DNA from 4 places in the Bradyrhizobium sp. 23AC genome. Region 1 is predicted to be linked to each of the others. Evidence: riboswitches for the same ligand, from Rfam matches in the RefSeq annotation. Region 1 holds a riboswitch; each other region holds the start of a gene.
What was found. A riboswitch is a leader RNA that binds a small molecule or an ion and turns the genes downstream of it on or off. The one in region 1 is predicted to bind cobalamin.
Positions count from the first base shown of each region.

Region 1 (7,159 bases):
CGCGGTGGCATCGAGCACCACGTAATTCTGCCAGATGTTCCAGGTGACGCCCGCACTCGCCGTGTAGCGCGAGACCAGCGGCACGTCGTTGCCGGCCCAGATGCCTTCGCGGAAGACCGCGCTCGTATAGGCCACGCCGGAGCGCAGCAGCAGGGCGTCGTTGACGCGATAGGACAGGCTGGTCTCAGAGCCGTAGCGGCGGGTCGGATCAAGATTGGTGTTGTAGAACAGGACCGGATTGAAATGGACCTCGTTTGTGAGATCCATCAGATAGAGACTGCTCTGCAGCTGCAACCCGCCGCCCTTGATGCGAACACCACCCTCAATGTCCTGCGAGGTCTGGGTCTTGAGCTGGAACGTTTGCGGGATCGCGGCGAAGGTAAAGGGATCGAACGAAGGCCCTGAGGACAGGCGCTCGTCGACATCAGGCGTGCGGAACGCGCGCGCAACGCGGCCGAACAGCGAGACTTGGTCGTTGAGGCGATGCTCGGCGCCGAGATGCAGCGCATATTGGGTCTCGTTGCTCGTCAGCGGCAGCGCGCCGATGTCGCCGTTGAACGGAGCTGCCGGGTCGAAATTGTCGCGTGCCGCGAGCCTGACGTTCTGCACACGCGCGCCGTAGGAGATGTCCGTCTTGGGCGCGATTCCCAATGTGTGCTGGAAATAACCCGCAACCGTCTGCTGCCTGAGGTCGTAATTGTGCCATGGGGAGAGCCCCTGCCCGGCGCCGCGGTTCTGCTGAAAGCTCGCGTCGTAATAGTCGATGCCGGTCAGGAGCTGCGAGGGCATGCCGAGCAGCAGGCTCTTCACGCTGAGCCGCGGCGTGATCGACCATGTCGTCAGATGGGAACCGACATAGGTCGACGTGAAGAACGCCGGAACCGGCGTCGGGGTGGAAAAGAACGCACTCTGCTGCTTCTTGTCGCGCACGCCGCCGTCGACGATGAGATCGACGCCGTCGACCAGGGTCTTGGTGAAACCCGCGGTCGCGCCAAAACCCTGTTGGTTGGCGTAGTTGAAGGGCGTGCCGGTCCCTCGCCGGTTGGCCCTGAGCTCGTCGAGGCCGATGGAGGGATCGACGGTGCGGCCGCCCGGCAGCCGCAGCTCCTGATTGTCGCCGGTGACCGTGAGAAACGCGGTGAGGCCGGGCGTGGTGTAATTGAGATTGCCGACGCCATTCTGCTGGGAATAGCGATTGTTGTCGCGATAGCCATCGGTCCTGACCGTATTGCCATAGAACGAGGTCGACCACGGACCGGAATTGAGCGAGGTCGAGACGTTGCCGAGCCTGGTGTTGAACGAGCCGAAGCCGGCCTCGATGCGCGCGGTCACGGGCGGTCCGCCAACGCCATTTTTGGTGACGATGTTGATCACACCGCCGACCGCGTTGTCGCCGTAGAGCACCGCGCCGGAATTGCCCCGCGTGATCTCGATGCGTTCGATCGAATTGAGCGGGATGGTGGAGAGGTCCACCTGCGCCATGTCGACGTCGTTCAACCGCCGGCCGTTGACCAGCACCAGCGTGTTGGCGGTGGCAAAGGCGCCGAAGCCACGCAGGTCCACGCTGGTCTTGGCGCCGATCTGGCCGCCATAGAGCGTCGTGATCTGGGCCCCCGGCGTCTGCGTCGCGATGATCTCGGCAAGCGTCTGCGATGGCGAATGCGCGATATCCGCGGCCGTGATGACGGTCGTGGCGGCCCCGACGATGCCGCCGCTGCCGGCGGCAGCCTCACCGCCGGAGCCGGATGAGCCGGCGCCATCGCCTGCCGGCGCGACATTCGTCCTCACCCGCTGCCGCGTCGCCTCGCCGTCACCGATCGCCCTGGCGCGCGTGCGGTTCTGATCGTCGGCCCTGGTCACCTCGATCGGCGGCAATTGCTCGGCAAGCGCCTGCTGGGCGAAAGCGGAGGACAGATCGAGCGAATGGAGGGAAACGGATGCGAGCAGGCCGGCGCTGAGGCGCCTGGCAGCAGGGACAAGACGGGACACAATTGTAACCTCGGTATGACGTCAGTGGCACGTCACAGCGAACGAGGTTTCACGGCAGAGCGATGGATCGCTCCGGTGAAGCTAATGTCTGTACTCCCCGACCGACATCTTCGCGTGTGACCACGGCTGACGGCAGGTCTCCTGGCTCGCGGGTCGTGACCTTTCGTCGCCTTCCCAGGACCGAGATTCCCAGTGGCATGAGACGCAAGATTCACCGCTTACAGTTGCGGGGGCAGCCGTGGCGTTGAGACAAATCCCTGCGTTGGGACAATCCCGCACCACATTCCCTTTTGATCTCCGTGAGGAGAACCGTCGCCAATCATTTACGAGCCGTTGGCCCCGGGAGTCAATCGACCGGGTGCATGCCGGGCGCTCAGGTCCGCCCTCGCACCCGTTGCGCCTGGGCCCAGGCGACTGCGACGTCGCGCGGCGGAACATCGACGCGCTTGATCGGGGTCAATTCGCCGGAGGCCGAGACGATGGCGGTCTCCTCGCGGCGACAGCGCGTGCAGACAAAGCGCACCTCGTGCGGAGACGCCGACCAGCTCGACCGCTTCACATTGGCCGCCATCGGCCAGGCATCACAATGCGAGCACGACACCAGAAATCGACCGGGATCGAGCATACCCATTTCCATCGGACTCCACGTCCTGCCCACTTGCTTCAATGATTAACCCAAGTGAATCGTTCCGGTGCCCCAGCACCGCCGCTGGGTGCGCCGCGAGAAAGCGGGCCTCAGCGCGCGCCCTTGAGGGTGCAGGAGGTGGTGCAGGTGACCGTGGTGCCGCGATCGCACGATTTGCAGGCACTGACGCACTGGTTCATGTCGCGGGGATTGTAGCTGTAGTTCCGCATCGGGCAGGTCGGCGTCGAGCCGGTGATATCCTGCTCCTGGTCGCAGGCCGCCGTCATGAGCGCGAATATGATCACGGCAACGAGGCGCATGTGATTGCCCTGTCAAGCATGGCAAATGACACTCGCGAGGTGCGCTGCATTGCAGGGAACCCCGGCCTTTCCACCACGAGCGATCGCTCGCGAGGTCAAGGATGCGCGCCAAACCTTAAGAACGGATTGCAGCCGGGATCAGGCAGCAGCCTTGGTCGCGATCGCCTGCCGCATGTCCACCGCCAGCTGACGGTACTGTTCCGAGAGTTTCAGATAGAACTCGCGCTTGGTGCTGTCGGTGGCGAGCTTGGCGATCAGCTCGCATTCGGCGGTGAGCGTCTCGAACCGTTCCAGCCTGTCCTGAAGTTCTGTCATCGGCGTGTCCCCGTCAAACGCCTCAAGGACATCCAACCTAAGCCCGGGAAATAGGTCACGGCGAACATCGTTATCGAGTAGAAACGTTTTTTCCGGACAGGGCGGGCTGGCCCAACAAAAACGGCTATTTCTGCTCCAGCCGCCAGGCACCGTCCCACCCCTCTTCCGGCGGCTTGGCCTCGAATTGCGCGATGCGGCCGAGCATCGTGCGCGAGGGGCCGTCACCGGGGACGGCTTCGAGCGCGGCGTTGAAGGCGGCGCGCGCCTCGTCGAAGCGGCGGGCCCGATAGGCGGCGAGCGCTTCGGCATAATGCGCGCGCAGGCTGTCCTGCGCGCCGGTGAGTGCGCCCGCCCGCGCCATCACCTCGAAGATCGGCTGCGGCGCGCTCTGGCCCGCGACCGCCAGACGATCGATCTCGCGCAGCTCGAGCCGCGCTCCGATCGCGTCAGCAGTTGCCTGCGAGATCAGGATGCGGGTGCCGTAGACCTTGTTGACGGCCTCCAGCCGCGAGGCCAGGTTCACGGCGTCACCCATCACGGTGAAGCTCATCATCAGCTCGGAGCCGATGCTGCCGGTCAGGACCTCGCCGGTGGCGATGCCGATCCGCAGGTCACACGGCGCCGGCATGGCGCGAATGCCGAGCAGGTCGGGCAGCTGCTTCTGCAGCGCGGGCACCTGGTCGACCATCTCGGTTGCGGCGATGCCGGCCAGGAGCGCCTGCTCGTCCTCCTCGATGAAGGGCGGGCCCCAATAGGACATGATGGCGTCGCCGATATATTTGTCGATGATGCCGCGATTACCCCTGATCGGTCCGGACATCACCGTGAAATAGTGGTTCATCACTCTGACGAGGCCGCGCGGGGTCATGCCCTCGCTCATCGAGGTGAAGCCGCTCATGTCGCAGAACATGATGGTCATGACCCGGCGCTCGCCGTCGATCGCGACCTCGGGCCGGTCGATCAGCCCCTGCACCACCTTGGGATCGATGTAGCGGCCAAAGGTCTCGCGGATGCGCTCGTTGTGCCTGAGCTGCTCGGTCATGCGGTTGAAGGCCGCGGCGAGCTCGCCGATCTCGTCCTGCGTGGAGACGGTGATGGTCTTGTCGAAGCGGCCGGCCTCGACCTCGCGGGTGCCGGCGAGCAGCAGCCGCACCGGGCGCGTGATGCCGCTGGACACCAGGAGTGCAAAGGCAAAGCCGACGATCGCCGCGAGCAACGTCACGATGCCAGAGACGATGATCGCTTGGTGCTGATGACCGATCACCTGCGACGTGCTGGCGAAGACCTGCTTGAGCATGTCGGCCCGGATCGCATCGATCTTCTGGTTGAACTGGTCGCGCAGCGCGTCGATATGCTCGAGCGTGATGCGCGCTTCCGCCATCTGCTGTGCGTCGACCTGGCTGAGGAGTTTCGCGTGGCTCTCCTTCTGATCGCGGCGCAGCTCGCCGACGGCGGTCTCGATGCGGGTCTCGATCCGTGCCAGCGCGGCATTGTCGGACGGCGTGCGAGGGTCGTCTATGATCGCGTTGATCAGCTTGCGCGCGCGCTCGGCCTCCTCCTCGATCTTGCGGTCGGCGTCCTCGAACTCGCGAAGGCGGGCCGCATAGGCCTCCTCATCCGAGGAGGCCTGCATCTTCATCATGATCATCCGCCGCAGCGCCACCGAACGCTCCAGCGAGCGGATGTTGGCGCGCGCGAGATCGCCATAGGCCGGGATGTAGCGGTTGGTCAGCTCGTCGAGCAGGACGCCGACCTGGCTCGACATCACCATCGACAGGATCGAGGTGACCAGCATCAGGACGATCAATCCGAGGGCGATACCGACGATCTTGCGCCTGATCGACTGGTTGAAAATCGGCATAGCTGCAGGGACAAAGGCCAAAGGGACAGAGCAAGGGAACTCCATACACCGGATCTGGCTGCGGGAACACGAGCAATCTGGTTCCTCCTGGCGCCCTGAACCATGGCCGGCCGTCGCGCGAGCCTGGATCGTTAACAAAGATTAAAGGAACTGACCCCCAGCGGAAGTTCCGCATCCCATCCGTATTTTGCCGCATTGTTGCGACAGCGTGAGGAATGCGAAACGATGCCGTGGCATCGTTTTCGATGTCATTGATTCTCAAGCCGCATGTCGTCGCGGACCTTGGTTTGTAGTGGTTTCGCAGGGGGACCATGGGATGAACCAGTGCCTACGCTCGCTCGCGTGTCTCGTTGCCGTGGCCGCAATGGCCCTCCTTCCGACCGAGCTGGCGGCGAAAAGCAGCCACAAATCGTCCGTGCCGAAAAAATCGCATGAGGCGAAAGCCGGCAAGCAGCGTCATGCCGCGGCCAAGTCCCGTCACGGCAAGCATGCCGAGGCCAAGCGCAAGTCGAAGAAGACCGACGACGAGCCCTCGGACAAGCCGGCGCCGCCGCCGCTGACCGGCGACCTCGCCGCGCTGAAGGACGCGATCGACCTCGCGCGCAAGGGCAAGACGGATGATGCGAGCGCGGCGCGCGACCGCATCACTGATCCCGCCGGACAGAAGCTCGCCGACTGGTTCATGCTGCGCCATTCCGAGAGCACCGCCAATTTCAAGCGTTATGCCGCCTTCCTTGCCGCCAATCCGGGTTGGCCGAGCAGCGCCCTGCTCCGCCGCCGCGCCGAGGCGCGGCTGTGGCAGGAGAAGGCCGACGCGGCCACCGTGCACAAATTCACCATGGACCGCCCGACCAGCGCCAAGGGCAAGTTCGCCCTCGCCCGCGTGCTGCTCACTGAAGGCGACGCCGACAGGGCTGCTCGCCTCGTGCGCGAGGCCTGGCGCACCGACGAATTGTCCGAGCGGAGCGAGGAGGATTCCTACGAGGCGTTCCGCGATCTGCTTAACTCCGAGGATCATCGCGCCCGCATGGACAAGCGGCTCGGCGCCAAGGACTATGCCGGTGCGCGGCGCGCGGCAAAACGGCTCGGCGAGGATGCGCTGGCGATCGTCAAGGCCTGCGCCGCCGTCACCGGCAAGGCCAGCAAGGCCAACGATTATCTCGAGGACGTACCGACTGAAGCGCGCCGCGATCTCGGCTATGTGCTGTGCCGCGCCCAATGGCACCTCCAGAAGGACCGCATCGACGACGCCGCCGAGGTGATCCTGGCCGCCGCGCCCGACACCATGGCGGCCCAGGACACCGACGCCTGGTGGCGCGAGCGTCGCCTGCTCGCGCGCAAGCTGCTCGACCAGGGCAAGTTCAAAACGGCGTATGATGTGGTGCGCACGGCTGCGGTGCCCGAGAAGGAAGTCTACCGCGTCGACTATCATTTCATGTGCGGCTGGATCGCGCTGCGCTTCCTGGGCGATCCCCAGGCGGCGATGGTGCACTTCGCCGCCATCGACGCAGGCTCGGCCAATCCGATCGCGCTGTCGCGTGCCCATTACTGGCGCGGCCGTGCCGCCGAGGCGATGGGTGCGACAGCCGATGCGCGCATGAGCTACCGGGCTGCTGCGCGCTATCCGACCGCCTATTACGGCCAGCTTGCGCGCGCAAAGCTCGGCCTCGATCGCATCGAGCTGCGACCGCCCTCGCCCGTGCTGGCCGCGCTCGACACCCCGCCCGCAGACGAGCGCGTGCGCGCCGCCGACATGCTCTACGGCATCGGCGAGCGCGACACGGTGTTCTATTACGCCGAGGATTTCGCCAAGGAGAGCACCGACGTCGCGGCCCTCGAGGGCCTCGGCGAACTCGCCGGACAGCGCCGCGATGCGCGCGTGATGCTGGAGGTCGGCAAGTCGGCGCTGGCGCGCGGGCTCGCGCTCGACCATTACGCTTTTCCGACCATCGGCATCCCCGAGCACCAGCAGGTCGCGCCCGCGATCGAGACCAGCGTGATCTATTCGGTGGCGCGCACCGAAAGCTCGTTCGACCAGCGCGACAAGTC
Region 1 is NZ_JAVAYN010000016.1:197,312-204,470, reverse strand. It holds gene RAD10_RS30220 (TonB-dependent receptor) at 1-1,989, opposite strand, end outside; cobalamin riboswitch at 2,104-2,318, opposite strand; gene RAD10_RS30215 (hypothetical protein) at 2,363-2,626, opposite strand; gene RAD10_RS30210 (hypothetical protein) at 2,725-2,934, opposite strand; gene RAD10_RS30205 (hypothetical protein) at 3,073-3,249, opposite strand; gene RAD10_RS30200 (adenylate/guanylate cyclase domain-containing protein) at 3,374-5,110, opposite strand; gene RAD10_RS30195 (lytic transglycosylase domain-containing protein) at 5,427-7,159, shown strand, end outside.

Region 2 (7,159 bases), on a different contig from region 1:
ACGCCCTGCGCGACGATGCCGTGGTCGCCGGCGAAGACGATGATCGGCACCCGTGCGGCACGCGGCTGCTCGGTCGCCTGCAGGCCCGCAAGCTCGATTGCGAGCTGCTCCAGCCGGCCGAGTGCACCGGTCGGCTTTGTCAATTGCGCCTGCCGCGCGATGGCCGCCTCGCGATGCACTACGGAGACATCGGGGCAATTTTGGGTGACCCATTCGGGGAGCATACTGCCTCGCTTACGGCCTGCGCTTGAGAATGTAGCTGTCCATGATCCAGCCATGCCGCTCGCGCACCTCCTGACGCAACGCCACGATGCGCGGGCCGACCTCGGCGAGCACGCCGGACATGACGATCTGGTCGGGCATGCCGAGATAGGCGCCCCACCAGATCTGCAAGCCTTCCGGATCGAGCGACTGGAACGCCGTGCCGCCGTCGAGCATCACCACCACGGTGTCGACACCTTGCGGCCAGCCGCCTTCGCGCAAGCGCCGCCCGGTCGTGACCAGAAAGGGCTCGCCGATGTCGTTGAGCGGCAGCGCATGCGCCGCGCACAGCGTCTGGATCGACGTGATGCCGGGTACGACCTCGATGTCAGGCAAGGGATTGAGCCGCCGCGCAATGCGCAACGAGGAATCATAGAGCGAGGGATCGCCCCAGATCAGCAGCGCAACCCTGCCCTCACCTTCGAGATGCTTTGCGATCGTCTGCGACCAGGTCGCGGCAACCGCGTCGTGCCAATCGTCCACGCCCTTGCGGTAGTCAGCTTCAGCGACGTCGCGCACGGGAAGGTCGAACTCAGCGATGGCTGTCTTGTCGCTGGTCAGCACATCCGCGCAGATCGTCCGCCTGAGATCGGCGAGATCGGACTTCGCCGTCCCCTTGCGCGGAATCAGGACGAGATCGGCGGCGTTGATCGCTCGAACAGCGGCGCGCGTGAGCTGGTCGGGATCACCGCAACCGATGCCTATCAAAGAGAGCGTGAGCATCGCGAACGCGACGGGCGGCCCTGCAGGCCGCCCGTTCGCTTGTCTCTCAGGCCGCGTTATGCAGGCGCGGGGTGACGAGGCCTGGCGCGGTGACGCCGCGCAGCGACTTCGCCAGCGCCAGCACCGCGAGATCGGCGAGCGGCTCGATCACGATGACCAGCGCATAGGACGCCGCGAACGTCGCGATGCTGGCGAGATTGGTCATGGCAAAACCGGAACCATAGAGCGCCCAGAACGCCACCCAGGCGATCACACCGGCCTGATAGGTCGTCGAAAGCGCCAGCGCCTGCCGATACTTCAAATCAACATAGGCGGTGTTGCGCGAGATGATCCGTGAAGCGATCGCCTGGATCGCGAACAGCGGCACCAGCAGTGTGGTGACGTTCATGCCGTATTGCGGGATGTCAGCGGGCTCGAAGAACACGCCCTGGAGCAGCAGGCCGAATGCGAGGCCGAAGGCCGCGGGCGCCGCACCGAACAGCAGGAACAGTGTCGAGCCGAGAATGAAGTGCACCTCGGAGACGCCGACCGGGAAGTGCGGCAGGATCTCGAAGAAGGTGAAGACGAGGACTGTGGTGGCGAGCGTCCGCGCCGCGAACGACGTGATGCCCTGCTCACGCACGGTCTCCACCGCGAGCTTCAGCGCAACGCCGCCTGCGGCGATGCCGGTTGCGTAACTCAACACGAGCTTGGCGCCCGTCACTATGCCGGGTTCGATATGCATGGCTCAATTCCTTCCTGCCGTCACACCCGACGGCCTTGGCCTCAAAACGTGCAGGGCCGGTCTCCTGGCTCGCGGTTCCCCGGGATTTCCGGCCTTCCCGGACCTTGCGGCCCAGTGGCTGATCGGAGTCCCTCACCGCTTACAGTCGCGGGGGCGGCTGGGGTTTTGGGCGCCGCAACTGGGTCCGCCCACCCCCATTCCCGATTATGCTCCGGCGCTTTGCGCCGCGTCGAGCACCATGCTTCTCTTGTGTGCCCCTTTCGCTGAGCCTGCGTCAAGGGGCGAACGGCGGCCAAGGCCGTCATGACGGATAATCCCCCGCCAGCGCCCCAAACAGGATCACGGCGGCCGTCGAGGCGGCGCCGCCGCGCGCAAGCTGCTCGGCAAGTTCGGCGATGGTGGTGCGGACCAGCCGTTCGTCGGGGCGTCCGAGGGATTCGGCGAACAGCGCGGGGGTATCCGCAGCGAGCCCGTGCGCGATCAACTTTGCGACAAGCGCCGGGAAGGTGCGCCGGCCCATATAGACCACGGTCGTCGCTTCCGGGTCGGCCAGTGCCCCCCAGTTCAGGTTGGGCGGCAGCTCGCCGGTGACATCGGCGCCGGTGACGAACTGCACCCGGCGCGAGGTATGGCGCCGGGTCAGGGGAATGCCGGCCTGCGCCGCGGCAACGCAGGCCGATGTCACGCCGGGAACGATCTCGTAGCCGATACCGGCCTCACGCAGCGTCTCCAGCTCCTCCTCGAGCCGGCCGAAAATGCCGGCGTCGCCCGACTTGAGCCGCACCACGCGCGCGCCAGTTGCGGCATAGTCGACCAACAGACGGTTGACGTGGTGCTGCTTGGTCGAGGGACGCCCTGCCCGTTTTCCCACCGCGACGAGATTGGCGCCGGCCCGGGCGAGATCGAGGATCGCGCCGGAGGCAAGATCGTCATAGAGCACGACGTCGGCTTCGCGCAGCCGCGCTGCGCCCTTGAGCGTGAGAAGCTCGGGGTCGCCGGGCCCGGCGGAGATGAAGGAGACGAATCCGCTCACCGGTCCTCCGCGATCAGATGAAAGAAGGTGCCGGTGGCGTGGCCGCGCTGCGAGCCGGTCTCGGCGATGACTGCGCCGGTCGCATCATGCACGACTGCCAGCGGCGTATCAGGCTGGGCAAGAATGGTCGAATAGTGGAACTCATGGCCGCGCAAGCGCGCGCCGGAGCGATGTCCCGGCATCGGCGCGGCGAGTTCGGCCAGACGATAACCGAGATGCATGCGACGCTTGGCAAAGCTCGTCTCCAGGCCAAGCAGGCCTGTCATCTCGTGGCGGACACCGTCCGCGTCGGTCAGAGCGGTTCCCAGCACCATATAGCCCCCGCATTCGCCGTGCACCGGCCGCGTTTCGGCGAACGCGCGCAGGCCGCTGCGAAAACGCGCATTGGCCGCGATCTTGCCGGCATGGAGCTCGGGGTAGCCGCCGGGCAGCCAGCACACATCGGCGCTCGCGTCGGGCGCCTCATCGGAGAGCGGCGAGAATGTCGAGATCTCCGCGCCCGCCGCGCGCCAGGCTTCCAGCATATGCGGATAGATGAAGGAGAACGCCGCATCGCGGGCCAGCGCAATGCGCTGCCCCGGCGGTGTCACGTTCAGCCCATTCGCGGCAGGTTGCGGCGACCAGCTGGCAGCCGATCCCAGCACCGCATCGAGATCGACATGCTCGGCAACGAAGCGCGCGGCCTCGTCGATCAGCTTGCCGATCTCGGCCTGCTCTTCGGCCTGCACCAGGCCGAGATGTCGCTTCGGCAGGCTGATCCCGGCATGACGCGGCAGCGCGCCGAACACGGCAATGCCGGAATCGTCGAGCGCACGCCGCACGAGGTCTTCATGGCGCGGGCTGGCGACGCGGTTGAGCACGACGCCGGCAAGCCGCACGCCGGGGCGATAATCGCGAAGTCCCGCGGCGATCGCCGCCGCGGTCTGCGCCTGGCCGGAGGGATCAATCACCAACAGCACCGGCCAGCCCAGCATCTCCGCAATGTCGGCGGTGGCACCGGTGCCGGAGACACCGGGCGCGGCGACACCGTCGAACAGGCCCATCGAGCCCTCGGCGAGCACGATATCGGCGTCCGCACCGCGACTGACGAGATGCGAGATCGCCCCGCGGTTCATCGCCCAGCTATCGACGTTGACGGAAGCGCGTCCCGTGGCGGCGGCGTGGAAGGCGGGATCGATGTAATCGGGACCGCTCTTGAAGCACTGCACGTTCAATCCGCGATTGCGCCAGGCGCGCGCGAGCGCCAGCGTCACCGTGGTCTTGCCGACGCCGGAAGCCGGTGCGGAGATGACGAGCCCTGCCGCCATCACGAGACCTCCGGAAAGCGCGGCTCGACACCGACGGGGCGGTAGCGGCGGTCGTAGTCGGCGGCATAGAGACGGCTCTCGTCGAAATCCGCAGCGCCCAGCGTCCTGCCGACCAGGATCAGCGCAGTGCGTTCCATCTCGCCAGCAATAGCAGAATCGAGCGTTGCTAGCGTAGCGCGGATGATGCGCTGATCGGGCCAGCTCGCGCGCCAGACGATCGCGACCGGACAATCCGCGCCATAATGTGGCGATAGCTCGGCGATGAGTTTGTCGAGCAGATGGATCGACAGGTGGATCGCGAGCACAGCGCCGGTGGCAGCGAATGCCGCAAGCTTCTCGCCTTCAGGCATGGCGCTGGCTCGGCCCGGCGTGCGCGTCAGCACCACTGTCTGGGCAAGCCCTGGCAGCGTGAGCTCGACCTCGAGCGCTGCCGCCGCAGCCGAGAAGGAGGGAACGCCAGGTGTAACCGTGTAGGGAATGCCGAGCGAGCGCAGGCGGCGCAGCTGCTCACCCATCGCGGACCAGATCGAGAGATCACCGGAATGCAGCCGCGCGACATCCTTGCCTTCTGTATGCGCGGCGGCGATCTCCGCGATGATCTCGTCGAGCGACAGCGGCGCCGTGTTGACGATACGCGCGTTGGGCGGGCAATGCGCGAGCACGCCTTCGGGGACCAGTGAGCCCGCATAGAGGCAGACCGGACAGGCCGCGATCAGGTCGCGGCCACGCAATGTCAGCAGATCAGGCGCGCCCGGCCCTGCCCCAATGAAATGCACCGTCATGCGCCGTCTCCTTCCGCGATCGCGGCGGTCGCGGTGCGATCCTGCGAGACAACGCGTGTCGCGATCAGCCGTGCGCGCGGCCCGGCCGCAGCGAGTGCCGCGGCTTCGGCGACCGATCCAGTGCCGAACTTCTCCGCCACAAGATTGGACCGGGTCGGCGTGGCGATCCTGGCCAACATGTCGGCCGGAACAGCCTTGATTGGCACACCGCACTCGCGCGCGAGCTGCTGCAGCGGCTCCGCGTCGGCCTTGTCGCTGACAGTTGCCATCGCCGTGAGGCCTTCGGGATCACCCGCCGCCAGCAGCGCTTCGCGCAGCGAAGCGAGAGTGACATCTCTCCTGAACCCAAACCCGGCCACCTTCATCGGACCGTACTCCACTGCACCACCGGCCGCGACGCCTCCCAGGACCGGTAACGGCCGAGCGGGCCAGCATGCGCGATCTCCACCCGCATCAGCTCACCGCCGTGGCGCTGGTGCAGATCGCCGAGCAACGCTTCCGTCTCCAATGTGACCGAATGTGCAACCAGCCGCGTGCCTGGCGCAAGCCGCGACCAGATCGCATCGAACATTGCGATGTCGAGACCGCCGCCGATGAAGACCGCATCCGGTGCTTCGAGTGCAGCAACAGCTTCAGGCGCCCTCCCTGTGACGACGGTGATCCGGTGCGAAAGCCCAAACGCCGTTGCATTGCGGCCGATGTTTGCGGCGCGATCCTCGCACGGCTCGATTGCTGTCGCCGTCCCGCCGCAGAGCGCCCACTCGACCGAGATCGACCCCGAACCGGCGCCGATATCCCACAGCCGCTCGCCGGGACGCGGCGCCAGCGCCGAGAGCGCCAGCGCGCGCACCGGCCGCTTGGTGATCTGGCCGTCATGGACGAACAGATCGTCCGAAATTCCCGAGCTGCGGGGGATGCCCTGCGTGCCCTTCGCCTCAACGGCGACTGCGACCAGGTTTCCAGCGGGATCACCGGCGAAACCGTCGGCGCGATATTCTTGGATGCTTTCGCGCGGCCCACCGAGTGCGGCGAGCGTCCAGAAGGCCGAGGCGCCCCATCCGCGCTCGCTCAACCATGTTGCAAGATCGCTTGCCGCTTTCCCATCGCGCACGAGGCAGATAATGCGCGCCCCTCGCGCCAGATGCGGAACGAGACGTTCGAACGGTGCGGCGTGAAGCCCGAGGCAGACGGCGAATTCGAGCCGCCAGCCCAGCCGCGCGGCCGCAAGCGAGAAGGTCGACGGTGCCGAACGCGCGATCCACTCGCCGGCTTGCAGCCTCTCGGCGAGAGCTGCACCGGCGCCATGCCAGAACGGATCACCGGAGGCGAGCACCGCCGTCGGCCGGCCGCGGCTGCCCAGAACGACGTCGGCGTCGAACGGCACCGGCCAGGGACGGCCGCGGCTGCCGACGCCGGCAAGCGCGAGATGCCGTTCACCACCGAAGACGGTTTCGGCCTCATTGAGCGCCTTTCGGCTTGCTTCGGACAGCCCGGCAAGGCCATCTTCGCCGATACCGATGATGGTCAGCCAGGGATCAGCCAAGGAATCAGCCATGACGCGCGCCCTCATTCTGGGCGGAACGGCCGATGCGAGCCAGCTTGCCGCGGCGATCGCGCGCGCAGGCATCGAGGCCATCTATTCCTATGGCGGTCGCACCCGCGCGCCCGCCGACCAGCCGCTGCCGACCCGCATCGGCGGCTTCGGCGGCGTGAGCGGGCTTGCCGACTACGTTCGCAGCGAGGGCATTACGCATGTGATCGACGCGACGCATCCTTTCGCCGCGGAGATGAGCCGCAATGCGGTCGAGGCGTGCGCGGCAACCAATACGCCCCTGATCGCGTTGGAGCGCGCGCCCTGGGCCAGGATGTCCAGCGACAACTGGATTGAAGTCGCAGATGTCAGCGCCGCGGCGGCCGCGCTGCCCGAGGCGCCCGCAAACGTGTTCCTCGCCATCGGCCGCCAACACATCGCGCCATTTGCGATGAAGCCGCATGCCTACACGCTGCGGTTCGTCGATCCGCCCGAGGCGCCGCTGCCCTTCCCGGCTGACGTGATCGTGTCGCGTGGACCGTTCACGTTCGATAGCGAGATCGAGATGATGCGCAAACGCGGCATCGGCTGGATCGTCGCCCGCAATTCCGGCGGCGATGGCGCGCGCGCCAAGATCGACGCGGCTCGCTTGCTCGGCCTGCCCGTGCTCATGATCTCGCGGCCGAAGCTGCCCGAGCGGCTGCGGGTCGAGAGCGTGGCCGAGATCATGCAGTGGCTCGGTCATTCTACCCGCCTCGGCGCATAGACCCAGCGGCCGACGCGGCGCGTCTGCGAATT
Region 2 is NZ_JAVAYN010000008.1:168,044-175,202, forward strand. It holds gene cobT (nicotinate-nucleotide--dimethylbenzimidazole phosphoribosyltransferase) at 1-224, opposite strand, end outside; gene cobF (precorrin-6A synthase (deacetylating)) at 235-984, opposite strand; gene RAD10_RS20905 (energy-coupling factor ABC transporter permease) at 1,031-1,708, opposite strand; cobalamin riboswitch at 1,746-1,964, opposite strand; gene cobA (uroporphyrinogen-III C-methyltransferase) at 2,010-2,741, opposite strand; gene RAD10_RS20915 (cobyrinate a,c-diamide synthase) at 2,738-4,048, opposite strand; gene cobM (precorrin-4 C(11)-methyltransferase) at 4,048-4,830, opposite strand; gene RAD10_RS20925 (cobalamin biosynthesis protein) at 4,827-5,195, opposite strand; gene cbiE (precorrin-6y C5,15-methyltransferase (decarboxylating) subunit CbiE) at 5,192-6,373, opposite strand; gene RAD10_RS20935 (cobalt-precorrin-6A reductase) at 6,384-7,127, shown strand; gene cobJ (precorrin-3B C(17)-methyltransferase) at 7,103-7,159, opposite strand, start outside.
Region 2: another riboswitch for cobalamin. It lies ahead of RAD10_RS20905 (energy-coupling factor ABC transporter permease); the one in region 1 lies ahead of RAD10_RS30220 (TonB-dependent receptor).

Region 3 (7,159 bases), on a different contig from region 1:
CTCGAGTTGGATCCAAATCGTGCTGGTCGGTATCCTGGCCTGGCCGCTGGTTGCGCTGCGCTCGTTGCATGATCACGTTGCCGCCGTCGCAAATCCCCTGCAAGCCGCCGACATCGCCGGTGCGCGCGAGGCGGTCTCGCGCATCGTCGGCCGCGATCCCGCAGCGCTCGATGAAGCCGGAATCGCGCGCGCGGCGATCGAGAGCCTTGCGGAAAACGCCTCCGACGGCATCGTAGCGCCGGTGTTCTGGGGCGCGCTGTTCGGCCTGCCGGGCATCCTCGGCTACAAGGCGATCAACACGCTGGATTCGATGATCGGCCATCGCAGCGAGCGACATGAAGCCTTCGGCTGGGCGGCCGCGCGCATCGACGATGTCGCCAATTTCATTCCGGCGCGGCTGACCGGATTTTTGTTCGTGCTGCTAGCGCCGCGGCGATCGGAGGCGCTGTCGTGCATGACGCGCGACGCACGCCGTCACCGCTCGCCCAATGCCGGCTGGCCGGAGGCGGCCATGGCGGGGGCGCTTGGCGTCCGGCTCAGCGGCCCCCGCATCTATCACGGCAGCGCGACCGATGAGCCTTGGCTCAACGAGGGCGCGCGCGATCCGCGCGCCGCTGATATCGCCGAGGCACTGACGGTCTACCGCCGCGCCATGGTGCTGCTCGCTGGCACCCTTGCGATCCTGGCTTTCGCATGAAAGAACGGGACATGCTCGAGCACGGTGGAAATCTGGATCTGGCACAGCAGCGTTTCGGCGGACGCGCGGAAGACTGGATCGATCTGTCGACAGGGATCAACCGGCTGCCTTATCCCGTCGGCGAGATCGATGCGCACTATTGGAATGCGCTGCCCTCGCAATCCGACATCAACGCCCTGCATCAGGCGGCGCAGCATGCCTATCGCACCAGCGCACCGATCGTTGCGATGGGCGGCGCGCAGGCTGCCATTCAATTGCTGCCGCAGCTGGTACGAACCGGCCGCGCCCGCATCCTCGGACCGACCTACAATGAATACGCAGGGGTTCTGTCGACTGCAGGCTGGGATGTCGAGGAGGCCAGCGAACTCGACGCGCTGGCAGGCGCGGATCTCGCCATCGTCGTCAATCCCAACAATCCCGGCGGTCAGCATCATGCACCAAAGGATCTGCTCGCACTGCTGCCAAGCGTCGGCCGCGTCGTCATCGACGAGAGCTTCGTCGACGCCGTTCCGCAGCTGTCGCTTGCATCGGAGGCCGATCGGCCGGGACTGCTGATCCTGCGCTCGTTCGGAAAGTTCTATGGCCTTGCCGGCCTGCGGCTCGGCTTCGCGATCGGCAATGCCGCCGACATTGGCAAGCTTGCGTCGATGTCGGGTCCATGGCCGGTTTCGGGAGCGGCGATCGCGATCGGCTGTCGTGCGTTGCGTGACGACGCCTGGGCCGAGACCACGTCAGCGCGACTTGCCCGGGACTGTGTTCGCCTCGATGCCATAGCGCAAGCGCAAAGCTGGATGCTGCTTGGGGGGACGCCGCTGTTCCGTCTCTACGAGACGCCCGACGCGCTCGCCGCGCAAGACAGATTGGCACGAAGCCAGATCTGGTCGCGCGTCTTCGCGCAAAAGCCGACATGGCTTCGGCTCGGGCTTCCCGGCAGCGAAGCCGAATGGATGCGCCTTGCCGAGGTGCTAGCGCGCTAGCGCGAGCAGTCCTTCCAGGTCGAGATGCTTTTCGATGTGGTCGGCGAGCGCATCGAGCGCACTCTCGACCCTGGTGTGGTAGGGCTCGTTGCCAGCGGGAATGTCGAGCTTTGCCAGATACGCCTTGCGGAAATCATCCGACGTGAACAGGCCGTGCAGATAGCTGCCCTGCACGCGCCCGTCGCGCGAGATCGCGCCTTCCGGCTCGCCGTTCAGCTTCGCGAACGGGCGCGCACGATCGGGCCCATCGGTACGGCCGATGTGGATTTCGTACGCCTCGATCGGCTGGTCCGTGGCGGCATGCACAGCCGCGACGCGCGTCAGCGTCTTCTGCGGGTTCATCACCGTGTCCACATCCAGTAGGCCAAGGCCCGGCGTGTCGCCTGCGGTGCCTTCGATGCCGTCAGGGTCGGCGACGCTGCGCCCGAGCATCTGATAGCCGCCGCAGAGGCCGAGCACATGGCCACCCCTGCGGTGATGCGCGATCAGATCGATGTCCCAGCCTTGCGCGCGCAGGAAGGCGAGATCGCCGCGGGTGGACTTTGAGCCGGGGATGATGACGAGGCGGACATCGCCGGGGATCGCTTCGCCGGGGCGTACCATCACGAGATCGACGCCCGGCTCGAGCTTGAGTGGATCGAGATCGTCGAAATTGGCGATCCGCGACAGCGCCAGGCAGGCGATCTTGCATTGGCCGGGCTTGCGCGCGTCGCTCAGGCCGAGCGCATCCTCGGCCGGCAGCTCGCCGGCGCGGGCGAACCAGGGCAGCACGCCAAGGCCGCGCCATGCGGTCTTTTGCTCGATCAGATTGTAGCCATCGTCGAACAGGGTGGGGTCGCCGCGGAACTTGTTGATGACAAAGCCTCGGATCATCGCGGCATCGTTGGGGTCGATCACGGTCTTGATGCCGACCAGCTGGGCGATGACGCCGCCGCGGTCGATGTCGCCGACCAGCAAGACCGGCACGTCGGCCTTGCGCGCAAAACCCATATTGGCGATGTCGGCCTTGCGCAAATTCACCTCGGCCGGACTGCCCGCGCCTTCGACCAGAACGAGATCGGCGCGCGCCTTCAGCCGCTCAAAGCTCTCCAGCACTGCGCCCATCAGTGAGGGCTTCATGGCCGCGTAGTCGCGCGCACGCGCGGTCGCGATGCGCTTTCCGTGGACGATCACCTGCGCGCCGACATCGGTCTCGGGCTTGAGCAGCACGGGGTTCATGTCGGTGTGCGGCTCGACGCGAGCGGCCAGCGCCTGCAACGCCTGGGCGCGGCCGATCTCGCCGCCATCGACGGTGACGGCGGCATTGTTCGACATGTTTTGCGGCTTGAACGGGAGCACGCGCAGGCCGCGCCGCGTGAAGGCGCGCGCGAGGCCGGCGACGATGAGCGACTTGCCCACGTCCGAGCCGGCCCCCTGAATCATCAGCGCGCGTGTCATCGAACTCAGAACTCGACGCCGGCCTGTGCCTTGATGCCGGAGCGGAAGGGATGTTTCACTAGCGTCATCTCGGTGACGAGATCGGCGATCTCGATCAACTCGTCCTTGGCGTTGCGGCCGGTGAGCACGACATGCGTCATCGGTGGCTTCGAGGTGGTCAGAAACTCGACGACCTCGGCGATGTCGAGATAGTCGTAGCGCAGCGCGATGTTGATCTCGTCGAGCACGACCATGCGCAAGCTCTCATCGAGAATCAGCTCCTTGGCCTTCTCCCAGCCGGCGCGCGCGGCGGCGATGTCGCGGGCGCGGTCCTGCGTCTCCCAGGTAAAACCTTCACCCATGGCGTGGAACTGGCAGAGGTCGCCGAAATGGCCGGTGAGCAGGCGTCGCTCGCCGGTATCCCAGGCGCCCTTGATGAACTGCACGACCGCGCAGGGAAAGCCGTGCGCGACGCAGCGGACGATCATGCCGAAGGCCGAGGAGGACTTGCCCTTGCCGGCCCCGGTGTGGACGATGATGAGGCCCTTTTCGCCGCTCTTGGTCGCCATGATCTTGTCGCGGGCGGCCTTCTTCTTCGCCATTTTCGTGGCGTGGCGAGCATCGGTTTCCTCGGCCGTTTTTGTATCCGGTTCAGGCGTCATCGGTCCCGGTCCTTCGGCTTGACAAGTGGCGGCCACCGGCAAATGGTGGCCCGGCGTTGGTTCCTGTCCTATGACAGGCGAAGAGGGAATGCGATAGGGTCCGAATCGGCAAGATTTGGGTCCAAAATGCAGCCGCCCCCGCGACCGTGACCGGAGAGATGTCCGAAGCCACTGATTCCCGCGGGAATCGGGAAGGCGGGGATCGAAGGGGAAAACCCTGCTCCGCAAGCCGGGAGACCTGCCAGCGCGGACGAGTTTTGGACCGGCGGACGGGGTGTTCCGCGACGGGGAAAACGGGCCTCCAAAAGTGCGGTCCGTGTGCCTCATCGCCTCCCGCTGTTATCTGGAAGAGGCGATGACCGTCACACTTCACGTCTGCATCACCTGCCGTGCCGGCGAGACGCCCGGCGAGGGCGAGGCGACGCCCGGCAAGCGCCTGCATGGGGCGATCCTCGAGGCCGGCGTGCCCGAGGGCGTCAATGTGGTTCCTGTCGAATGCCTATCGGCCTGCAATCAGGGCTGCTCGGTCGCGCTCAGCGCGCCTGGCCGCTGGTCCTATGTCTATGGCCGCCTGTCGGATGCGAATGCGCAGGATGTGGTCGCGGGCGCCGCGGCCTATGCGGCCGCGCCTGACGGCCTCGTGCCCTGGCGCAGCCGGCCGGAAATATTCCGCAAGCAGTCGCTTGCCCGCATTCCCCCTATTGCCGTCGTGCCGGAGGCCGCTGAATGAACTCGCTCGCAAAAGTCCCGGTTACGGTGGTCACCGGTTTTCTCGGCTCCGGCAAGACGACGCTGATCCAGCATCTGCTCAGCAATGCCGGCGGCAAGAAGCTCGCGGTACTCGTCAACGAGTTCGGTAGTGAGGGCGTCGACGGCGAGATCCTGAAATCCTGCGCCGATGCCAATTGTCCGGAGGAGAACATCGTCGAGCTCGCCAACGGCTGCATCTGCTGCACCGTTGCCGACGATTTCATTCCGACCATGGAAAAACTGCTGGCGCGGCCCGTGCGGCCCGATCACATCCTGATCGAGACCTCGGGCCTGGCGCTGCCCAAGCCGCTGCTGAAGGCATTCGACTGGCCGGAGATCCGTTCGCGCATCACCGTCGACGGCGTGATCGCGCTCGCGGATGCCGAGGCTGTCGCCGCTGGCCGCTTTGCGCCGGATCCTGACGCCGTCGAAGCGCAGCGCGCCGCGGACGAGAATTTGGACCACGAGACGCCGCTGTCGGAAGTGTTCGAGGACCAGATCGCCTGCGCCGACATCGTGCTGCTGACCAAGGCCGACCTCGCTGGGGCGGCGGGACTTGAAGCGGCCAAGGCTGCCATCACCGCCGAGATGCCGCGCCGTGTGCCGATGCTCCCCGTGACCGACGGTGCGATCGATGCGCGCGTCATCCTCGGTCTCGGCGCTGCCGCCGAGAACGATCTCGCCGCGCGTCCCTCGCATCATGACGGCGAGGAAGAGCACGAGCACGATGATTTCGCCTCGGTCGTGGTCGACCTTCCTGAAGTCGCCGACGTCGATGCGCTGGTCGCATCCGTCCAGAAGCTGGCACGCGAGCAGAACGTGCTGCGCGCAAAAGGCTATATCGCGGTTGCGGGCAAGCCGATGCGCCTCTTGCTGCAGGCGGTCGGCGAGCGCGTGCGCCACCAGTTCGACAAGCCCTGGGGTGCTGGCAACAGGCGGTCGAAGCTCGTCGTGATCGGCGAGCACGGCGATATCGACGAGGCCGCCATCAAGGCAGGACTAGGTATCTGATGCACGTCGTCTTCCGCGAGAGCCGCGGTCTGGAGGAGACCGCGACGCCAAGGGATATCGGCCAGGACCCGGCCGATCTCGTGGTGCTCTCGTATTCGGATTCGGATCTCGCGGCGTTCGCAGCCGGCTGGCGGCGTGGTCGCGAGAGCCTGCCGACGCTGCGGCTCGCGAATCTTGCTGAGCTGCGTCATCCGCTGTCGGTCGACACCTATATCGAGCGCACGCTGTCGCAGGCGCGTGGCATTCTGGTGCGGTTGATCGGCGGTGAGTCCTATTGGTCCTATGGACTTGCGGCCCTGCAACAGCTCGCCAGGGATCGCAATATCGTGCTGGCCGTGCTGCCGGCCGATGGCCGTGACGACACGCGGCTCGATGCATACTCGACCTTGCCTGTCTCGACGCTGCGCCGGCTCAAGGTGCTCTGCGACACCGGCGGCCCGGTCGCGGCGCAGGCCGCGATTGCACAGCTCGCGCTGGCCTCGGGACTTTATGCCGGGCCAGTCATCGGCGAGACGACCGTGCCCGAGATGGGGTTTTACGAACCCGCGCGCGGCGTCATTGCTCCACCGGTGCACGGCGAGGGCAGGCCGCGCGCTCTGGTAACGTTCTATCGTTCATATCTTACCGCTGCGGACACGGGCCCGGTCGATGCTCTGATCGCAGCGCTGCGCGAGCGCGGCTTTGACGCCTGCGGCGTGTTCGTGACCTCGCTGAAGGCTGCGGGCGTCGCGGATTGGTTGCGGGCGCAGCTTGCGCAAAACCCTCCGGCGGCGATCATCAACGCGACGGCGTTCTCAGCGGCGGGCGACGACGGCATGACGCCGTTCGATGCCGCATCGTGCCCGGTGTTCCAAGTCGCGCTCTCCACCGCCCGGCGCGAGGACTGGACGGAGTCGCTGCGCGGCCTGTCGCCCGGCGATCTCGCGATGCATGTGGTGCTGCCCGAGGTCGATGGCCGTCTGTTCGCGGGCGTGGTGAGCTTCAAGTCGGCCGCCGAGCGCGATCCCGATCTGCAATTCGCGCATCTGGCGCATCGCGCCGATGAGAAGCGCGTGACGGCCGTCGCCGCGCGCGTCGCGGGCTGGCGGCGGCTCGCTGAGACGCCGGCCGGTGAGAAGCGGCTGGCGCTCGTGCTCTCGAACTATCCGGGCCGGCCGCATCAGATCGCGCATGCGGTCGGTCTCGACGCGCTGGCCTCGGTCGAGGCGTTGGTGTCCGATCTCGCTGAGGCCGGCCTCGATGTTGTTCCGGTCCATGCGCTCGGCGAGGCGCTGCTCAAGCAGAATCTCACTTGGAGGGTCGCAGACTACCGCGCGGCGCTTTCGCGCCTGCCGCAAGCCTTGCAGGATGATCTCGCGCAAGCCTGGGGCGCGCCGGAGGATGATCCGAGCTGCCGGGACGGCGCGTTTCAATTCGCAGCCGTCGCTTGCGGCAAGTCGATCATCGCGGTTCAGCCGGAACGCGGCGATGCGGCCACGCGCGATACTGATTATCACGATCTCGCCCGCACGCCGCGCCACGCCTATGTCGCGTTCTATCTCTGGCTACGGCAGCAGGCCTGCGATGCCGTCGTGCATATGGGCGCGCATGGCACGCTGGAATGGCTGCCCGGCAAATCCGTGGCGCTGTCGTCCGCGTGCTGGCCG
Region 3 is NZ_JAVAYN010000008.1:180,002-187,160, reverse strand. It holds gene cbiB (adenosylcobinamide-phosphate synthase CbiB) at 1-697, shown strand, start outside; gene cobD (threonine-phosphate decarboxylase CobD) at 709-1,674, shown strand; gene RAD10_RS20980 (cobyric acid synthase) at 1,663-3,111, opposite strand; gene cobO (cob(I)yrinic acid a,c-diamide adenosyltransferase) at 3,117-3,752, opposite strand; cobalamin riboswitch at 3,793-4,012, shown strand; gene RAD10_RS20970 (DUF1636 family protein) at 4,108-4,482, shown strand; gene cobW (cobalamin biosynthesis protein CobW) at 4,479-5,513, shown strand; gene cobN (cobaltochelatase subunit CobN) at 5,513-7,159, shown strand, end outside.
Region 3: another riboswitch for cobalamin. It lies ahead of RAD10_RS20970 (DUF1636 family protein); the one in region 1 lies ahead of RAD10_RS30220 (TonB-dependent receptor).

Region 4 (7,159 bases), on a different contig from region 1:
CGAACCGGAGGCGGTGCCGGCGCTTCCACGGCAATGCTGCGCGCTGACGATCTCGCCCTTGCTCGAGCGTTTGCTGGTGCATGCCACCCACATGCCAGTGATGTACGATCTCGACGGCGCCGACGGCAGGATCGCCGCGGTGCTGCTCGACCAGCTGTCGCTGGCTCCCGCCGAAGAGCTGCGCTTCCCCATGCCGGCCGATGCCAGGCTGCGCCGGATCGCCAGCGCGATGATGACTGATCCTTCCGATCGCGCGACGATCGAGGATTGGAGCCGGCGCATGGCCGTCGCGCCGCGCACCCTCACCCGCATCCTGCAACGCGAGACCGGCATGAGCTTCGGCCGCTGGCGCCAGCAGCTCCACATCCTGATCGCGCTTCAGCGCCTCGACCAGGGCGCATCGGTCCAGGCCGTGGCGCTCGATCTCGGCTATGAGGGAGCCAGCGCCTTCGTCACCATGTTCCGCAAGGCGCTGGGCAAGCCGCCGGCGCGATATCTGGCCGAACGCCGCATCGGCGCACACTGACCGGAATTCGCAATCGATTGTCCCGTTCGCGGAATGCGATCTGAGGGACCATTTCGTATCCAGGCTCCGAAGCGCCCGGCGGGCGCATTGGCAAGGAGCCGACCGACATGGATTCACTCAGCAGAGGCGTCGTCACCGACGTCCTCCTTCGTCTTCACCAGGAAGCGGAGATCGCCGACGGGCAACTGATGCAAACCTTCGCGAAGGAAGCGAAGGGCCGCGATGAGATCATCAGCAAGGCCATCGCAGCCGAGAGCCGCGATCTGAACGAAGTCTATCGCGGACTTGCGGATAATTTTTTGAGCGTCTCTCCGCGGTTCGGACGCTTCCTCTACATGTGCGTCCGCGCCTCCAAGGCAAAGCGCATCGTCGAGTTTGGCTCCTCGATGGGGATTTCCGCGATCTACATGGCGGCGGGCCTGCGCGACATCGGTGGCGGCCGCCTGATCGGGACCGATCTAGAACCCGGCAAGATCGAGCGGGCGCGGACGAACCTTGCTGCCGCGGGGCTCGCCGACCTCGTCGAGTTCAGGCACGGCGATGCGCGCGAAACGCTCAGCTCCGGCCTCGGCGGCGAGATCGACATGGTGATGCTCGATGGCGCTTTCACTCTCTATCTTCCCATTCTCAGGCTGCTGGAGCCGCACCTGAAGCGCGGCGCGCTCATCGTCGGCGAGAACGCGCTCGAGGAAGCTTCGGGCTATATCGACTACGTGCGCGATCCCGAGAACGGTTACCTCTCACTGTCGCTGCCGTTCGACCCGGGACGTGGCAACGAATTCACGATCAAGACCAGATGATCGGCGCGGCGGTGAAACCTGTGATGGAGCCAAACTTGAACGAGGCCGCTCACGAGCCACAGACGTCCGAGCCATCGCGGGCACCGCAGGGACGGCTCACGCGGATGTTGCTGCGATGGCTGATGCGCCCGGCGCGCGTCGCCGGCGTCAGGACGCTCTCGCCGCGCTTCCGGCTCGTCGAGCTCGAAGGCGAAGCGCTCGGGAACGTTGCCTGGACGGCCGGCGACAAGATCCAGGTCGCGATGGGCTCGGGCCTGAGCGCGCGCACCTTTACGCCGATGTCGTGGGACGCCGGCAAGGGCAGAACGCGGCTCCTAGCCTTTGCACATGGCGAAGGCCCCGGCAGCCGCTGGGCCGGCGGTTTGCGCGAAGGTGACACCTGCCAGTTCTTTGGTCCACGCCGCTCGTTCGACCTTGCCGACCTCGGAGCGCCCATCGTTCTGTTCGGCGATGAAACCTCGTTCGGCCTTGCGGCGGCGTTGCGTGACAGCCTGCAGGCTGGCGGCGCGCTGCATGTGTTCGAAGCCACCGATGTCGCGGAGTCGAGACTGGTGCTGGATTCCATCGGCCTCGGCCAGGCCAGATTAATCGCATGCAGCGCCGATGATACCCATCTTGCAACCGCCGAATCCGAGTTGCTCCGCCTTGCCGCAAACGGCGCACAGTTCGTCCTGACCGGCAAGGCATCCTCGATCCAGCGCATCGGCCGCGCCTTGAAGGCCGCCGGCGTCGCCTCATCGCGGATCAGGGCAAAAGCTTATTGGGCACCGGGCAAGACCGGTCTGGATTAGAGAGGAGCCGATGTAACCGACGGCCGTTGGACAAGACACGCGGTTTCGGTCAGGACCGCAGACGCCGCCAGCCAATCGCGATCCCGGTGACGGAGAACGCCAGTCCCAACGCACAGAGTCCGACGATCAGGACATCGCGCAGACGTGGATGCGCCAGCAGGACCGGAAAATCGAGCGTGTGGAGCGCGCTGTAGAACCAGCGATAGGCCCGCCGCGAGGTATCCAGCCTTTGCAGCACACTGCCATCGGCACCGTCGATATCGAACCAGAGGTCGCCGCAGCGCGAGCGGTAGGCGGGCGCACCCGGGACAGCCGATTGCGCGGGGTAGTCGTCGTTGCCAGCAAGAACGGACGGCGCGCCGCAGCCGGCGGCGAGGCGCGCCACCAGATTCTGGATCTCATGAACCTCCAGAAATCCCGTCGGTTCATCGCGGAGCGCGTCCCCTGCCTTGATCAAGACCTGATGGTCGAGGCTCACCCGGTCGCGCCGGTAGACAATGCCATTAAAGGCAAACCATTCGATCTCCCGGGCCGAGGGCGATATCGGCTGCCGATCGAGCCATGAGGCCGCCGCCCAATCAGGCAATGCCTTCATCACGCCGGACTCGGCCGCGGTCAATTGTCCGCGCGAGAACAGCCGGCCGTGATCCATGGAGAGCCAGCCGCTGAGACTCCATGTCAGCACGAACATTGTTGCCGCGAGGCCAATGAGGTGATGCAACGCGTGCCAGCCACGATAGGGTGTGGACATCCGGGGCCCTCGCAGCTTCACCCGCGCGATCCCGAGCACCGCACCAAGCATCGCCGCGAGCAAGGCCAGCAATGACAGCGTCCAGACGACGCGATCCCACAGCGACCAGTTGCTTCTCAGGACCGTAGGATAAATCCAGTGCAGCACACTGCCGGCCCAATTCCAGCCCCGCTCGCGCCGCCTCGTGTCCAGGACGATCTCGCCGGTGGCCGAGGAGACGTAGATTTCCGTCCCGGCAGCATCGCCGAGGGCCACGCGAAACAGCGGCCGGTGGCGATCGAAGCCGTTCGGCACGCTCCACTGATCATGGTCCGAGAACGCAACGACCGCGACCCGCGCGGCATCGAGCCCGCGATTGCGCGCGTGCTCCCGCGCGATGGCAAGCGCGGCATCGGCAGTTGCGACCGACGCATCCCCTCCGTCGGAGGCGCGGACCGCGCGCACGCGCGATGATCCCGACACGATGTAGACCGCTGCATCGCTCCGCTGGATCAGCCGGACGCGCACGGCGCCCGCGACCCCGCTCGCAGCGACCGCCTCCGCAAGCGGGATCCTCGCCGCTTCGCGATCCACCGGCGCGAGACCGGCAAACCGTTCCGCTTCCGTCAGCGACGGAAACGGAACGAAGTGCATTACGATCCCCGTCGCGAACCACATCGCGAACAGCAGGCAGAACGCGATCCCGAGCCAGCGGTGCACCAGGACGATCGCGCCCATCATCCGTTCAGCGCCCTACCATTTGAACGCGGCCGAAAGCTCGTAGGTCCGCGGCGCGCCCAAGAGGATCTGGTCGGGATAGAACGGATCGCCCCAGATCGCATAGCGCTTATCAGTGATGTTGCGGACGCGGAAGGTCAGGCGTGCCTGATCGACCGCGCTGAACACCGTCTTCGGGATGTCGACGAAGGCGTAGACGTCGGCGACGGTATACGCTTTCATCGTCACGACATTGGCATCGGTGTTGTAGCGGTCGCCGACATGGCGGCCGGTGATGCCGAGCTCTACCGGCCAGGGCGTGAAGAACCGGTACGACGCGCCGGCATTCGCCACGATGCGCGGCACGTTCGGCGGCGTATTGCCGGAGAACGAGCCGCCGGCGAAATTGTAGTCGGCATAGCGGGCGTCGACATAGGCGATGTTGCCCCACAGACGCAGCGGATCGATCGGACGGACCGAGGCGGCGAGCTCGACGCCCTTCGACTCCTGGCGTCCGGCAATGTTGAGCGCCATGCCGCCGGCCGCGGCATAGACGTTTTTGCGCACGATGTCGTAGGCCGAGAACGACCACTCCGCCCTGTTGTCCCAGAACAGATGCTTGACGCCGGTCTCGTAGGTCCGCGAGGTCGTGAGGTCGAGCGGCTGGGTCGGCAACAACAGGAAGCTGGTGTTCGCGGAGACGTCGGCGCCGGTGGCGTACTGGCTGAAGAAAGTCAGGCCGGGCACGGCCTCCCAGGTGTAGCCGATGCGGCCCGTCACCGGCGCCCAGTCTTTCGTGAACGGGAAGCCCGCGTTCACCAGGCCGGCGGTATCCGTCGAGTTGCGATCGAGCCCGATGTGCTCGACGCGCAGGCCGCCGATCAGCGCGAAGGTCCGCGTCAGCTTCAGCCTGTCCTCGAACGACAGCGCCTCGTTGTCGATACGCGCGGTCTGCTGCTTGGTCGTGAGCAGACCGTAGAAGCCGCGGTTGGGATCGACCAGCGAGACATAATCGTTCGGGAAGTTTGCCGCGCCCGGCCTGACGAAATCAAGATAGCTCGACGACAGCGTCGTGACCAAGCGATTGTCGAAGCCCGCGATATTCGCGTCCCAGATCAGGTCGGTGATGTTGCCGACGAGGCGCTGGCTGTGCGCGACATAGAAGCGCTCGCGATACACCTGGTTGTTAGTGGAATCGAACGCCTCGATCTCGTTGTTGAACCAGGTGCGCTCGGCGCCGTAACCATAGGCCTGACTCTTCAAGGTCAGGTCCGGCGCCAGCTTCAGCTCGAAACCGCCGCGCAGCCACACCTCCTGCGCGACATTGCGGTTGTCGAGGACGTTGTAGTTGGTGTTGAAGGTGCGGTCGTCGATCGTGACAGCCCCAAGATCAGTCCTGTTGAAGTAATTGCCTGAGACGATCCCCGACGTCGCATGCGAGCCGCTGAACGCGATCGGCACCAGCGGCGCGCCCCAATAGGCCTTGGAGCGGTCTTCGCGATACTCGATCGCGCCCCAGATCTTGAGACTGTCGGAGATGCGATAGTTGAGCTGGCCCGACACGTCGAGCATCTTGGTATTGGTGTCGTCGGCAAAGCCGTTGAGCGCCGAACGGCTGATGTCGAAGCGATAGTCGAGGCCCTGCACATTGGTGCTGCCGCCCGAACCGTAATGCGCGCGTAACGAGTTCAGCGAATCCCAGGAGAAATCAGCTTCGTTCCGGATCGGTCCCGTGTGCGGCTGCTTGGTCACAAAATTGATCGCGCCGCCGGCGGCGCCCTCGCCCGAGATCAGCGATGCCGGGCCCTTCAGGAATTCCACGGCCTCCAGATTGGCGGTGTCCATGATCCGCGAGGTCATGTTCTGCGGACCGATCTTGATGCCGTTGTAGAGCGTGTTGATCTGGCTGTTGGTGAAGCCGCGCATCGAGAAGGCGGAAGGCTCGGCCGGATTATCGCCGGAGGTAACACCGACCGCCCCCTGCGCCACGTCGGACACGGTGCGATAGCCCTGCTCGCGCATGGTCTCGGCGGAGATCACCTCAACGGTCGCGGGCGTCTCGCGCACCGTCAGGCCGAGCCGCGATGCGCTTTCGGCGACGGCATTGCTGTTGAGCGGCGTCGGAGGTGCCGCAGCCGGCACGACGGGCTTCGGCATCGCTGCTGCGGCCGCCGGCCTGCGCGCTGCTGCGCGGCGCGTGCTCTGCGCCTCCCGGCCGGCAGGCTTGGCCTGCTTGCGGGATAGCGCCGGCGATACTTCGACGGGCGGCAGGGGTTCACGGGCCTGCTGCGCCAGCGCAGCGGGCAGATCGAGAGCGGCAAAGGATGTGAGCGCGGCGGAGGCGAGCAGGAATTTTCGCGGTCGTACGATACGGATGGAAGACACGGTTTTTCGGACCTCGGTATGACGTCAGTGGCACGTCACAGCGAACGAGGTCTCACCTTTTGGCCCTTCAGCCGTCCGATGAAGCCGAATGTCTGTACTCCCCGACCGACATCTTCGCGTGTGACCACGGCTGACGGCAGGTCTCCTGGCTCGCGGGTCATCACCGCTTCGTCGCCTTCCCGGGACCGAGGACCCAGTGGCTTCTGACGAAGGATTATCCGCTCACAGTTGCGGGGGCAGCCACGGCGTTGGGGACAATGTCCCCGCACCGTATTCCCTTTTCATCCCCTCTCGGGGAAACCGTCGCAAGCATCTAGGATTACCATAACAACAGAGTCAATGTGCCAGTTGCGGCGTTATGGCCACAGCGAGCAACTTCCTTGGAGATGAGCATGGAAGGCGAGACCTTCCTCTGGTTGATACGGCACGCGCCCGTCGCGGGTGTGACGGGCACCATCCACGCCGCCGACGCGCCGGCCGACCTCGGCGATCGCGTGCAATTGGACGCTCTGCGGCGGCGCCTGCCGCGGGATGCCGCCAGCTATGCCAGCCCGTCGCGGCGCACGATCGAGACGGCGCGCGCATTGGGGCTCGAGCCGGAGCCCGTCAGCGAATTCCGCGAGCAGGATTTCGGCGACTGGACCGGCCACCGGCACGACAAACTCGCCGAGAGCGGCGGCGACGCCTATGCGCGGTTCTGGAGCGATCCGGCTGCCGGACGGCCGCCGGGCGGCGAAAGCTTTGCGGATCAGGTCGTGCGCGTGCGGCTCGGCCTGTCGCGGATCGCAGCCGGATCGGCCACGCTCGTCGTGCATTCCGGCACCATCCGCGCCGCGCTCTGCATCGCGCTGGATCTGACGCCGCAGGCCGCCTTGCGCTTCGTGGTCGATCCGCTGTCGCTGACCCGGATCGATCGCCTTGCGAGCGGCTGGCGCGTCGTCTCCGTCAATCAGCGGATCAGTTAGGTCTGTCAGGCACATTGGCCTGCGCAAACGTCGCCATGCCGTTGTGAAGGCTGCAGGCGAGCCGCACCAGCGGCAGTGCGATGGCGGCACCCGATCCCTCGCCGAGCCTGAGATCGAGGCTGATCAACGGCTGCACGTTCAGCGCGCGCAACACCAGCCGATGCCCCTGCTCCGCCGATTGATGCGACGGCAGCAGGAACGGCTGGCACGACGGATTAAGCCGCACTGCTGCGAGCGCTGCCACC
Region 4 is NZ_JAVAYN010000008.1:160,309-167,467, forward strand. It holds gene RAD10_RS20865 (AraC family transcriptional regulator) at 1-526, shown strand, start outside; gene RAD10_RS20870 (O-methyltransferase) at 634-1,326, shown strand; gene RAD10_RS20875 (siderophore-interacting protein) at 1,362-2,117, shown strand; gene RAD10_RS20880 (PepSY domain-containing protein) at 2,167-3,588, opposite strand; gene RAD10_RS20885 (TonB-dependent receptor) at 3,601-5,949, opposite strand; cobalamin riboswitch at 6,068-6,269, opposite strand; gene RAD10_RS20890 (histidine phosphatase family protein) at 6,342-6,914, shown strand; gene cobT (nicotinate-nucleotide--dimethylbenzimidazole phosphoribosyltransferase) at 6,907-7,159, opposite strand, start outside.
Region 4: another riboswitch for cobalamin. It lies ahead of RAD10_RS20885 (TonB-dependent receptor); the one in region 1 lies ahead of RAD10_RS30220 (TonB-dependent receptor).